Regions from separate parts of the Bradyrhizobium sp. AUGA SZCCT0160 genome, predicted to be linked through region 3. Evidence: predicted binding sites of a transcription regulator. Region 3 holds the regulator's gene; each other region holds the start of a gene.

Region 1 (3,357 bases), on a different contig from region 3:
GCCGCCGTTCACCGCGTCCAGTTCGTCGATGGTCAGTTCGCCGACGTTCAGTTCATCGATAGGCTTCTGGCCAATCTCAATCATGCCTCTCTCCTTTGATGGGGATTGCGACAATCACGTTGCAAGGGTGCGCTCGGATGTTCCCGTTGGCTGTGATGGCTGGCACACTCGAAACTGAGCCGCTGCACGTTTCAAATCTGGCCGGTGCCGTTTTGAAATCGCGTCGAGCGAAGGCACCGATCAATTCGCCGATCGTCGCCGCACAAGTTGCGTTGAGCGCGGTCCGCTGAGCTTCCCGCAACTGGCCGAAATCGGACATCAGGCATGGCGCCGGCGGCGTCCTCAAACAAAAGAGGCCGCCAAGGCGGCCTCTCAATTCCGGTTTGACGGACCGGCACTATCGCATGTGCAGGGTCATCTTCTGCGGCGATACCAGCGGCTGGTGCACGGCGTCCAGCAAGCGGGCGCCCAACGCCTTGAGGTACGCGTCGACGATCCGGTCGAGGATGGCGCCGCCGCTGACCTGTTCGAGTTGTTCAAACGACATTTCGCAGATTTCGTTGTTGAGTTCGGTCATGTCCGTCTCCTGTTTGCGTGGGCAGGACCATTCCCGCCACCCTGGATGACAGGGATAGGCGGTCTCGCGACGGACTGCTGTGATGATCGTCACACGACGGCTCAGATGCAAAATCGCGAAAACAACCCCATGCAAAGGAGAATGGGCGGCCGACGTCGCCGAGTGGATACCGGCCGACATTGAACACCCGAGAAGGCAAAGTCGGCCACTCAAAAGCACAGCGCCGCCAAGCTGAATAATGCTTGGCGGCGTTGCACCAGAGCTGGAAATTGCAATACCCCAGCCTGGAGAATACGTCGGGGACAGGACAAGGTTTCTAAAAAGTGCCGCAGAATTTCGGGAACAAGTGGCAATGGGCGGAGTTGTAAAGGCGCTGCCAGTCCCCAGTTGCCCCGGCAGCATAAGCGGCCCCAGTGCCTCTTCCCCGAGGCTGGGGCCGTTTCTTTGGGCGCGCCAAGACAGCTTCGAGGGGACGGCAGGCGGCAGGGCTTCGATTGCTACAGCGCGCCCTGTTTTGCCTTGCTGGAGAGAGCAACGATCAGGATAGCAATACGCTCGGAACCTTGTTCACGGTCGGAGAACTACGGGCAGAGCCGACTCGGGCGACCTCGTTTACGCGACCGGCGGGTAGCTGGGCTTCGGAAGGCTGATTATCGAAAGGGATCATTAACTTAGACCGGGACGGAAGGGGCGAAGGACCGCTCACCTTAAAAGAACATATTGCGAACAGAGAACAAAGATGGTACAAGTTCTCATCGTCAATCGAATCCCTTTAGATCCCTCGTCGTCCGTTTGTCCCGCTAGCGAATCCCCGCCATAAGGAGCACCCATGTCCGCCACTGCCCTGCGTATCGTCGAAGGATCCTCCATGGATAAGACCAAGGCCCTGTCCGCCGCGCTCTCCCAGATCGAGCGCCAGTTCGGCAAGGGGTCAGTGATGAAGCTGGGCAAGAACGATCGCTCGATGGATATCGAGACGATTTCGTCAGGCTCGCTTGGGCTGGACATCGCGCTCGGCGTCGGCGGCCTGCCGAAAGGCCGCGTGGTCGAAATCTACGGGCCGGAATCATCAGGCAAGACCACGCTGGCGCTGCACACGGTGGCCGAAGCCCAGAAGAAGGGCGGCATCTGCGCCTTCATCGACGCCGAACATGCGCTCGACCCGGTCTATGCCCGCAAGCTCGGCGTCAACATCGACGAACTCCTGATCTCGCAGCCCGACACCGGTGAGCAGGCGCTGGAAATCTGCGACACGCTGGTGCGCTCGGGTGCGGTCGATGTGCTGGTGGTGGACTCCGTCGCTGCCCTGGTGCCGAAGGCCGAACTCGAAGGCGAGATGGGCGATGCGCTGCCCGGCCTGCAGGCGCGGCTGATGAGCCAGGCGCTGCGCAAGCTCACCGCCTCGATCAACAAATCCAACACCATGGTGATCTTCATCAACCAGATCCGCATGAAGATCGGCGTGATGTACGGCTCGCCGGAGACCACCACCGGCGGCAACGCGCTGAAATTCTACGCCTCGGTTCGCCTCGACATCCGCCGCATCGGCGCGATCAAGGAACGCGATGAAGTCGTCGGCAACCAGACCCGCGTCAAGGTCGTAAAGAACAAGCTGGCACCACCGTTCAAGCAGGTCGAATTCGACATCATGTATGGCGAGGGCGTCTCCAAGATGGGCGAAATCCTCGACCTCGGCGTCAAGGCCGGCATCGTCGAAAAGTCCGGCGCCTGGTTCTCCTATGACAGCCAGCGGCTCGGGCAGGGCCGCGAGAACTCGAAGGCGTTCCTCAAGGCAAATCCCGACATGACCGCAAAGATCGAGGCCGCGATCCGCCAGAACTCCGGTCTGATCGCCGAACAGATTCTCGCCGGTCCCCCCGAGCGCGACGCCGACGGCGAAGAGCCGGCCGACGAATAGCACTTTCCGAAGTCTCGGATCGCATGATCCGGGTTTCGACATAGCGGGTGCTGAGGACGTTGAGTTGCCGACGTTCTCAGTGCCCGTTTTGTTTTGCGTATGCGGGTGAACTGACATGACGCGGTTGGTTTTGACATCGAGCGATTCGGCAGGCGGGTGTCTCCTGCGCGCCGGAGTCGGCGATATCGTTATTCCGCTTGGCTTCCGGTTCGTCTGGGACGAGTTGCCATCGGACGTGAAGCTGGAAGCCATGTTGGGGCCGGGCTCGCTGGACCATTTTCCACCGCACCGGCTTGGAGAGTTTCATTTGAAAGGGATGGGGGCGCTCGATCTCTGCGAGCGCTGCGAAGCCGTTGAATTCTGGTTTGATCCGGCCCCCAACTCGCAACTCATCCTCGTGCAGCTTCTGGATTGCTTGAGCTCGCGTGAGCGTAGTGTCTCGAAGCTGACCCTATTCCAGGCAGACGTCGACATTGCCAAACAGGTTCCGGAAGCGATTTCAGAATGGAAGCCTCCGGCTGTCAAAATCCGGAACGAGCATCTTGAAGCCGCCAGTTGGCCTGGCAGGCATATCGACAGCCGACACCTCAACAATGGGCTGATTTGCTTCAGAAGGAAGTCAGCGCCCTGCCGCAGCTTCGACAGGTCGTGCTGGAGTTACTCGAAGAGCTTCCCATGCCTTTAACCGGCCTGGGCGCGACCGAAATGCGAATGCTGGAACTGGTCGCTGCCGGTGACGCAACTCCGTTCGACGTCTTTCCGGGCCACAACAAGCGCAACACGCGACGTGTATTCGGCTATTGGGAGGTTGGCGAGCTGCTGGATGGGCTGGCGCGCGGTCCGGCACCTGCCGTGGCCGGCC
Region 2 (3,357 bases), on a different contig from region 3:
ACATATAGCATTGCCCGCAGCATTGTTCCAGTTTTGTTCTACGCAACCTCAGGTCATCCACACCCGACCGGTATTCCGGTATTTGCTCCGTGCCGGGAAGCCGCGCGGAGCCGGAGCTGCATGGCGGATATTCTAAACAAATCATTACCTTGAAGGTCTGCACTTCGCCCGCGAGTGTTGCATTTCGGAGACGGCATTTCCGGTTGAATTGGCGTATGGCTTGTCCAGCGGCGCGGCGCTCGCGTCTTGGACAAAAACGCTTCGGGACCAACGGGAAGCGGACAAAGGACTGGGGACTATTTGAAATGAAGAAGTTTTTGCTTGGTACTGTTGCTCTCGTTGCCTTTGCGGCTCCCGCCGCTGCGGCTGATCTCGCTGCGCGTCCTTACACCAAGGCCCCCCCGATGATCGCGGCAGTCTATGACTGGAGCGGTTTCTACATCGGCGCCAACGGTGGTTGGGGTTCGAGCCGCAAGTGCTGGGACGCAGTGACCGCGGCTGGCGCATTCATTGCCAACGAAGGTTGCCATGACGCGACCGGCGGCACGGCCGGTGGTCAGATTGGTTATCGCTGGCAGGCGGGCACCTGGGTGTTCGGCGTTGAAGGACAGGGCAACTGGGCCGACTTCCGCGGCAGCAATGTGAGCCTCTTCGTCCCCGCCACGAACATCCGCTCGAAGATCGACGCATTTGGCACGTTCACCGGTCAGGTCGGCTGGGCCGCCAACAACGTGCTGTTCTACGTCAAGGGCGGTGCGGCCGTGACCGCGGATCGCTTCGACATCAGGAGCAATGTCGCCAACGTTGTGGGTGCCACGACCGGTGACGATACCCGCTGGGGTGGCGTGGTCGGTGTCGGCCTCGAATATGGTTTCGCGCCGAACTGGTCGGCCGGCATCGAATACAATCACATGTTCATGCAGGATCGTACCCATACCTTTGTGAGCAACGGCGCTGTCGCTGCCATCGGCCCGGCCGGCGTAACGTTCAACGAGCGCATCCGTCAGGACGTCGATCTCGTCACCGTCCGCGTCAACTATCGCTGGGGTGGCCCGGTGATCGCGAAGTATTGAGCTTCGCTGCATCAGACGATTTCAAAAGGCCGGCCTCGCGCCGGCCTTTTTCTTTTGGTTGCGGTTTTATTCGCGGCGACGACGTCATCCTGCCCGCGGTTCCGCTGCCATCTGCTGCCATTGCAGTTCCCTGGCACTCCTTGCAAAACAAACCGTTGATGGCTTGCTGCGAGCACTGGAAATCCCGGCCCGTTCTTCCTACGTTCCAGCTTTCTGCCATCGGCGCCCGGCTAAGGTCTTCCCTGGCCATGCGCGCCCAACGTGGCGCGCCTCCACGCGCCTGGAAATGCCGATATGGATGAAGTGCTGAGGGCGAAGCGCCAAACCAACGCCGGCTCGGGAACGCGCGCGATAACGATCCGCGGCGCGCGCGAGCACAATCTGAAAAACATCGACGTCGAGATTCCCCGCGACAAGCTTGCGGTGTTCACGGGCTTGTCCGGCTCCGGCAAATCCTCGCTCGCCTTCGACACCATCTATGCCGAGGGTCAGCGCCGCTACGTCGAGTCGCTCTCGGCCTATGCGCGCCAGTTCCTCGAGATGATGCAGAAGCCGGATGTCGACCAGATCGACGGCCTGTCGCCGGCGATCTCGATCGAGCAGAAGACGACGTCGAAGAACCCGCGCTCGACGGTCGGCACCGTTACCGAGATCTACGACTACATGCGCCTGCTATGGGCGCGCGTCGGCGTGCCCTATTCGCCCGCAACGGGCCTGCCGATCGAGAGCCAGCTGGTGTCGCAGATGGTCGACCGCGTGCTGGCGCTGCCCGAAGGCACGCGGCTCTACCTGCTGGCACCGGTCGCGCGCGGCCGCAAGGGCGAGTACAAGAAGGAGCTCGCCGAATACCTCAAGAAGGGCTTCCAGCGCGTCAAGATCGACGGCAGCTTCTATGAGCTCGCCGAAGCGCCCACGCTCGACAAGAAATTCCCGCACGACATCGACGTCGTCGTCGACCGCATCGTGGTCCGCCCCGACATCGGCCAGCGCCTCGCCGAAAGCTTTGAGACCGCCTTAAAACTCGCCGAAGGCCTGGCGGTGATCGAATACGCCGACGCGCCCGCGGGCGCTGCCGAGGAAAAGAAGTCCGACAAGAAAACGGCAAAGATCCACAACAAGACCGGCCCGGAACGGATTTTGTTTTCGGAGAAATTCGCCTGCCCGGTTTCTGGCTTCACCATTCCCGAGATCGAGCCCCGGCTGTTCTCGTTCAACAACCCCTATGGCGCCTGCCCGGCCTGCGGCGGCCTCGGCGTCGAGCAGCATATCGACGAAGACCTCGTCATCCCCGACAAGGAGCTGACCTTGCGCAAGGGCGCGATCGCGCCCTGGTCCAAATCGTCCTCGCCCTATTACATCCAGACGCTGACCGCGCTCGGCAAGTTCTACAAGTTCACGCTCGACACCAAGTGGAAGGACCTGCCGAAGAAGACGCAGGCCGCGATCCTGCACGGTTCCGGCGACGACGAGATCAAGTTCTCCTATGAGGACGGGGTGCGCTCTTATGACACCAAGAAACCGTTCGAGGGCGTCATCACCAACCTCAACCGCCGTTTTCGCGAGACCGAGAGCGAATGGGCGCGCGAGGAGCTGGCAAAGTATTTTTCGGACATTCCCTGCGAGGGCTGCCACGGCTACCGGCTGAAGCCGGAGGCGCTGTGCGTCAAGATCGGCGGCAAGCATATCGGCGAGATCAGTGAACTCTCGGTCAAGCGCGCCGGCGAATGGTTCGAGAGCGTGCCCAAGGCGCTCAACGCGCAGCAGAACGAGATCGCCATCCGCGTGCTGAAGGAGATCCGCGAGCGGCTGTCCTTCCTGCTCGACGTCGGCCTCAATTACCTGACGCTGTCGCGTTCGTCCGGTACGCTCAGCGGCGGCGAAAGCCAGCGCATCCGCCTCGCCTCCCAGATCGGCTCGGGGCTGACAGGCGTGCTCTATGTGCTGGACGAGCCATCGATCGGCCTGCACCAGCGCGACAATGCGCGGCTCTTGGAAACGCTGAAGCGGCTGCGCGACCTCGGCAATACCGTGATCGTGGTCGAGCATGACGAGGACGCCATTCGCCTCGCCGATTTCGTGCTCGACATCGGCCCCGGCGCCGGCATGCATGGCGGCCACATCGTGGCGCAAGGCACGCCCGCCGAGGTCATGGCCAATCCGAAATCGCTGACCGGAAAGTACCTCACCGGCGAATTGTCGGTGGCGATCCCCGAGCGCAAGCCGCCGAACCATCGCCGAACCATCAAGGTGATCAACGCCCGCGGCAACAATCTGAAAAACGTCT
Region 3 (3,357 bases):
GCGTGACGCAAGGCGCCGGTGGCGGGTTCGTGGCATTGGCGCTGCGGCCGGAAGCGCTGGCGGACGATTGCGAACGCGCGGCGCTGGTGGTGACCGCAAGGCAGGCGCCTGCGGCGTGCGGCGCTTCTGTGATCGATGCGGAGCGTCTGCGGCGGCAGGGCGCCATGGTGCTACGGCGAAGCGTCGGCGGATTTACCATCGATGCCGTCAAGCCTAGGGGCGTCGATCGCCCATGGTCGCAGGCGATCGCGGGCGAAGGTGACGCGGAGACAACCATCCTCGCGCCACGCCGTGCGGCGCCACGTGCGGTCGATGCGACCCCGTCGGAAGCGGACCTGCAGGCCGAGGAATAAGGATTCACGTTCCCCGGCGGGGCGCGACCGGCGGCGCGGAATTCAACCGGTGGAAAGCGGTGTCGTCGTCGTAGTGTCCGCCTTCGTTGCCGCGCGCTCGGGAATCGGATGCACCACCGGCAATTGCAGCACGGTGACGCGCTGACCCTCGCAAAGCTGCGTCACCAGCACATGGCTCCCGTCCGGAAACTCGATCGCGTCGTGATGACGTTCCTTGATGTGCGGATCAATGGTGTTGAACTTGCCGACGCGAAAACCGATCGTCCGCGTCCAGATCCAGCGATTGTCGTATTTGACGTCTTGCGCGAAGGCCAGTTCGGTCCCGGGCAGCATGCAGACCGCGACTGCAGGGTCGCGTTCGCTGGCAAAGCCGCGGGTCGAGGTGCCGCGGAAGGTGGTCGATATCAATGTCTCGCCGACCTCAGCAGGACGCGTTGCCATCGCGTGCAAACTATAGTCACACATCGGATCGCTCCCTCGTAAGAGATAGAGACCCGTGCCTCCCTCGAGGCGCTGGCCTCTATCAGAGTGGACTTGAGCAAAGTCTATTCCTGTTCTGGACATTTGTGCGACGGAAAGGCCGGCGCAACCGATCACAAACGCGCTACGGCGGCTGCGGATTTTCAGGCATCGGCGGCAGCGGAAGTTCGAAGGCGCCGAGATGGAATTGCTCCCGTCCGTCGTCGGCAATCCCGGGTAGCGCGACCAGCGTGAACGCGGCCTCCGGAAATTGCTGCCAGATCGCGAGATCTTCCGCCGTCACTGTCAGCCAGCCGAACCGGAGCATGTAGCGGCCCGGCTCGGTCACTAGGCCCGCCCGCTGCCAGGTGATCTTGGTGATCATATTGCTGACCACGTCGCGTCCCCCCGTTCGCACGCTTTCGAGCGCGCCTCAAACCAAACAGCGCGCTCACGCCGCCAGTTTTTGCTGCGTTCTGGGCAATTGTGGGACGTATGCAAGCGCACCGCGACGGTTAAGGCTGTCCCAACTTGCAGGCAACGAAAAGCCCCGGTCGATGGCCGGGGCTTTTTTGCGGTGCCGAACGCGGCTTGCATCTGGCGCGGGCCGCGCTCAGTACTTCCGGTACAGCCCGATCAGCTTGCCCTGAATCCGGACCCGGTTCGGAGGCAGGATGCGGACTTCATAGGAGGTGTTGGCGGGCTCCAGCGCGATCGAGGCGCCGCGGCGGCGGAAGCGTTTCAGGGTGGCTTCCTCCTCGTCGATCAGCGCCACCACGATATCGCCGGTGTCGGCGGTCTCGTTGCGCTGGATCAGCGCCATGTCGCCGTCGAGAATGCCGGCGTCCACCATGGAATCGCCGCGGACTTCGAGCGCGTAATGTTCGCCGGAGCCGAGCATGTCCGGCGGTACGCTGATGGTGTGGCTGCGGGTCTGCAGCGCCTCGATCGGCGTGCCGGCGGCGATCCGGCCCATGACGGGAACGGCGACCGGACGGTTGCCATCGTCCTCGGCGGGCGCGCTGGCGGCGCGGACCTTGCCGAGCGTGCCTTCGATGACGCTCGGGGTGAAGCCGCGGCGGCCGTTGCCGTTACCGGCGCCCGCAAGCTCGGGCAGCTTGATGACTTCGATGGCGCGGGCACGGTTGGGCAGGCGGCGGATGAAGCCGCGCTCTTCCAGGGCGGTGATGAGGCGGTGGATGCCGGATTTGGAGCGGAGGTCGAGCGCATCCTTCATTTCGTCGAAGGAGGGCGGCACGCCGGCTTCCTTGAGCCGTTCGTTGATGAAACGCAGAAGTTCATACTGTTTGCGCGTAAGCATCTCGAGCAATCCCCCGGTTGGCGCGTCGTAATTCGTGGTCGTTCAGCTTGCAGAGGCCGCGGTCTCAAATTCGGAAGTCCAAAACTCCCATTTGTAGACACTAGCTCTCGAAACAAATCATGAACGGACACTATATGTTCGATACATGTTCCGCAACCACTTAATTTCAGGTGAACGCGCGCCGAGTTCACTCGAACAGGCCGCCCGGACGCGTCATTCCGGCAGGCGCAGGAACTCGCATGGCGTGCCTTCAGGCACCGCCGGCGCAAACGGCGGACGTATCAAAAGCGCCCGTGCCGCAGCGAGATTCCCAAGCAGCGACGAATCCTGGTGGCTCACCGGCACCGCGATCAACGCGCCGTCTTCGCGCTGCTCAAGCCGTGCGCGAAGATAGTCTTCGCGCTGGTCGTTGGCGGGAAGATCGCGGCCGAGCAGGGCGGTCTCACGCGCGTGATGGATGGTTTTTCGGCCCGACAGCGCGCGAATCAGCGGCACCAGAAACAGGAAACCGCAGACATAGGACGAGACCGGATTGCCGGGCAGGCCGATCACCCGCATCGCCCCGAGGCGCCCGTGCATCATCGGCTTGCCCGGCCGCATCGCGATGCGCCAGAACGCCATCGCGACGCCCTCGGCCTCCAGCGAGCGCTTGACGAGGTCGTGGTCGCCGACCGAGGCGCCGCCCATCGTGATCAGGATGTCGGCGCCCGATGCGCGGGCGCGGCGGATGCCGTCGGTGGTCGCCTCGACCGTGTCGGCGGCGATGCCGAAATCGATGGTCTCGGCGCCCTCGGCCCGCGCCAGCGCGCGCAGCGCGTAGCCGTTGGAGTAGACGATCTGGCCGGGGCCCGGGATCGAGCCCGGCATCACCAGCTCGTCGCCGGTGGCGAGCACCGCCACCTTGGGGCGGCTGATCACGGCAAGTTCCGGATAGTTCATGCCGGCAGCGAGCGACAGATCGCGTTCGGTGAGGCGGCTTCCTTTGGTGAGCAGCACATCGCCCTCGCGGAAATCGGCGCCGGCGGCGCGGATATGCCGTCCCGGTCTTGCAACTTCCGTGATCGTGATGTGGTCGCCGCTGGCGGCCGTGTCTTCCTGGATGATGACGGCGTCGGCGCCATCAGGGATCACCCCGCCGGTAAAAATCCTGACCGCTTCGCCCGGGCCCACCTTGCGTTCGAACGGGCGGCCCGCCGCGACTTCGCCGATCACCTTCAGCCGCGC
Region 4 (3,357 bases), on a different contig from region 3:
TGTCGAACACCGGCCGGATCAATTCGATCGCCTGCGAAATCCGATGCACGGCGTCGACCGAGCCGGCGGCGTCACGCTGCAGCGCTTCGATCTTCCTGGTGATTTCCTCGGTGGCGTTCTGGGTCTGCACCGCCAGCGCCTTCACCTCGGTGGCGACGACGGCAAATCCGCGCCCGGCTTCGCCGGCGCGCGCGGCCTCGATCGTCGAATTGAGCGCCAGCAGCGTGGTTTGCCGCGCGATCTGCGCGATCAGATTGACGACATTGCCAATCGCCGCGGAGGATTCGCGCAACCGGTCCACATTGGCGCTGGCTTCGCGGGCGGCCTCGCTGGCCTGGTCGGCGAGCTTGCCGGCATCGCGCACCTGCTCGCCGATGCCCTGCGCCGAATGGGTGAATTTGTCGGCGGCCTGCGAGAAAGTGGTCGCGGTGCTCTGGGCTGCGGTGGTGCGGCCGGTCAGGGCGTCAGTGCGGTGGCGGATGGTGGTCAGCGTCGCCGCGGTGGCCTCGGCGCCGCCGGCGACCGAATGGGCCGCGCGCTCGAGCTGGCGGATCATGCCACCGAGTTCGAGTTCGAGCAGCTCAAGGATTTCCTTGGCCGAATCGCTTTCAAGGGTGCCGTCGCTCGCGGCTGCTGCCGTCGGAACCGCACCCGGATTGTTGGGTTCAACGGCAGGCGCGGACGCCTCCGGCACTCGCTTTCGAAACAAACCGAACGCCATGGGCTCTCTTAACGGTTGGGGTCTCTTAAAAGTTGAGTAGGTGCGGCGCATCCTCTCATCCGGGCATGAAGTCATGGTTAACAACTGCCTCATATTCCATCTTACGGGCACTACTTAAGTACCAGAACGGCCTTGAATCTTTGATTTTGGCCGGTTGACGGCCTATAAGGCCGCGTTTTCATTCAAATCCGCTCACGAACGAATCCAAGAGACCCCGCATGGCCGGCCATTCCCAGTTCAAGAACATCATGCACCGCAAGGGGCGGCAGGATGCCCAGAAGTCGAAACTGTTCGGCAAGCTGGCGCGGGAAATCACGGTCGCGGCCAAAATGGGCCAGCCCGATCCGGCGATGAACGCGCGGCTGCGCGCGGCGATCATTTCCGCCCGCCAGGAGAATATGTCGAAGGATTCGATCGAGCGCGCGGTGAAGAAGGCGAGCGGCGGCGAGGGCGAGAACTACGACGAGATTCGCTACGAGGGCTACGGACCCGGCGGCGTCGCCGTCATCGTCGAGGCGCTGACCGACAACCGCAACCGCGCCGCCTCCGACATCCGCTCCTACTTCACCAAGTCCGGCGGCAACCTCGGCGAAACCGGATCGGTTTCCTTCATGTTCGATCACACCGGCATCATCGAATACGACGCCAAGGTCGCCTCCGACGATGCGATGCTGGATGCCGCGATCGAAGCCGGCGCCGACGACGTGATTTCGAGCGAGAACGGCCACGAAATCTACGCCTCCAAGGAAACGTTTCGCGAGGTCGCCAAGGCGCTGGAAGCGAAGTTCGGCGAGGCCCGCAAGGCGGCGCTGACCTGGAAGCCGCAGAACACGGTGCCGGTGGACGACGAGACCGGCGAGAAGCTGCTCAAGCTGATCGACCATTTGAACGAGCACGACGACGTGCAGAACGTCTACGCCAATTTCGAAGTCTCGGACGCGCTGATGGCGAAGATGGGCGGGTAGTTTGTCGTCCCTGCGAACGCGGCCCCACGCTCCGCTGTCGTCGGCCGGCATAGCCGTCTGAAGGACGGCGTCGCTTCCGCTCGCCTACGACCGGGCGATCCAGTACTCCGGGCAGTTGCGATTCATCACAGGCTTCCCGGCGTACTGGATCCCCGCCTTCGCGGGGATGACAATTGATGGTCGGTACGCGACCTGGGCAGGGGATGACGTTCTCTTTATGTTTCGTTCACGCCGCTCTGGCGTTATCACAGGCCATGACATCTCCCCCGATTCGCCAACCCGTCCGGATCATCGGCATCGACCCCGGCCTGCGCCGCACCGGCTGGGGCGTGATCGAGACCGAGGGCAACCGGCTGGTCTTCATCGGCTGCGGCTCGGTGGAGCCGCCGGATGATCAGCCGCTGGCGAGCCGACTGCTCGCGATCCATGAAGGCCTCGCCGCCGTGCTCGGCGATTTCCGCCCGATGGAGGCAGCGGTCGAACAGACCTTTGTGAACAAGGACGGCGTTGCGACGCTGAAACTCGGCCAGGCGCGCGGCGTCGCTATGCTGGCGCCGGCGATGTTCGGCATATCGGTTGCCGAATACGCGCCCAACCAGGTCAAGAAGACCGTGGTCGGCGCCGGTCATGCCGACAAGAACCAGATCGCGGTGATGCTGAAAATCCTGCTGCCGAAGGCCGAGCCGAAATCCGCCGACGCCGCCGACGCGCTGGCGATCGCGATCACGCACGCCCATCACCGCGCCAGCACGGCGCTGCGGCTGAAGGTGGCGGGGATATGATCGGCAAACTCAAGGGCCTGATCGACTCCTACGGCGAGGATTACGTGATCCTCGACGTCGGCGGTGTCGGCTATCAGGTGCACTGTTCGTCGCGCACGCTGCAGGCGCTGCCCGCGCCCGGCGAGGCCGCGGTGCTCTCGATCGAGACTTATGTGCGCGAGGACCAGATCAAGCTGTTCGGCTTTCGCGGCGACATCGAGCGCGAATGGTTCCGCCTCTTGCAGACGGTGCAGGGCGTCGGCGCCAAGGTGGCGCTGGCGGTGCTCTCGACCTTGCCGCCGGCTGAACTTGCGAACGCGATCGCGCTGCGCGACAAGGCCGCGGTGACGCGCACGCCCGGCGTCGGGCCGAAAGTCGCCGAACGCATTGTCACCGAATTGAAGGACAAGGCGCCGGCCTTCGCCAGCGTCGATCCGGCGCTGGTGCATCTTTCAGGAGCGATCGACAATGATCGCGCGCCACGCCCGGTCACCGACGCGATCTCGGCGCTGGTCAATCTCGGCTACGGCCAGCCGCAGGCGGCGGCCGCCATCGCGTCGGCCTCGCGCAGCGCCGGCGAGAATGCGGAAACGGCCCACCTGATCCGGTTGGGGCTGAAGGAATTGGCGAAATGAACGAACTGCGCTGGAGCATCACAAAATGATTACCTGTTATCTGCGGTACCAGCTCGACCCGGACAAGCTCGCCGACTTCGAGGCGTACGGCGCGATGTGGCTTGAGCTGCTGCCGCGGTTCGGCGGCATCCATCACGGCTACTTTCTGCCATCCGAAGGCGAGAGCGACGTGGCGTTGGCGATGTTCAGCTTTCCGAGCCTCGCGGCCTACGAACAGTACCGCAAGGATGCCGGCACCGATCCCGACTGCCAGAAGGCGGTCGCCTTCGCAAAAC

Evidence for each region. Region 3 encodes LexA, which represses DNA repair genes until DNA is damaged. Its sites were predicted from a motif close to TGTTCNNNNTGTGTTCNG; they were not measured.
Region 1: recA (recombinase RecA) is a predicted target of LexA. The motif match lies at 1,289-1,306, and genes of this name have one in related genera.
Region 2: uvrA (excinuclease ABC subunit UvrA) is a predicted target of LexA. The motif match lies at 1,264-1,281, and genes of this name have one in related genera.
Region 4: ruvC (crossover junction endodeoxyribonuclease RuvC) is a predicted target of LexA. The motif match lies at 1,894-1,911, and genes of this name have one in related genera.

Annotation. Positions count from the first base shown of each region.
Region 1 covers NZ_JAFCMD010000020.1:46,699-50,055, reverse strand. Annotated here, with positions in the region: gene JQ558_RS27310 (hypothetical protein) at 1-84, opposite strand, end outside; gene JQ558_RS27305 (hypothetical protein) at 398-577, opposite strand; gene recA (recombinase RecA) at 1,407-2,495, shown strand; gene JQ558_RS37475 (hypothetical protein) at 2,611-3,180, shown strand; gene JQ558_RS37470 (hypothetical protein) at 3,171-3,357, shown strand, end outside.
Region 2 covers NZ_JAFCMD010000004.1:252,320-255,676, forward strand. Annotated here, with positions in the region: gene JQ558_RS09325 (outer membrane protein) at 306-1,073, shown strand; gene uvrA (excinuclease ABC subunit UvrA) at 1,368-3,357, shown strand, end outside.
Region 3 covers NZ_JAFCMD010000006.1:3,298-6,654, reverse strand. Annotated here, with positions in the region: gene JQ558_RS11780 (ComEC/Rec2 family competence protein) at 1-353, shown strand, start outside; gene JQ558_RS11775 (hypothetical protein) at 396-818, opposite strand; gene JQ558_RS11770 (hypothetical protein) at 958-1,197, opposite strand; gene lexA (transcriptional repressor LexA) at 1,426-2,133, opposite strand; gene glp (gephyrin-like molybdotransferase Glp) at 2,347-3,357, opposite strand, start outside.
Region 4 covers NZ_JAFCMD010000002.1:192,385-195,741, forward strand. Annotated here, with positions in the region: gene JQ558_RS04485 (methyl-accepting chemotaxis protein) at 1-721, opposite strand, end outside; gene JQ558_RS04490 (YebC/PmpR family DNA-binding transcriptional regulator) at 940-1,686, shown strand; gene ruvC (crossover junction endodeoxyribonuclease RuvC) at 1,941-2,468, shown strand; gene ruvA (Holliday junction branch migration protein RuvA) at 2,465-3,082, shown strand; gene JQ558_RS04505 (NIPSNAP family protein) at 3,108-3,357, shown strand, end outside.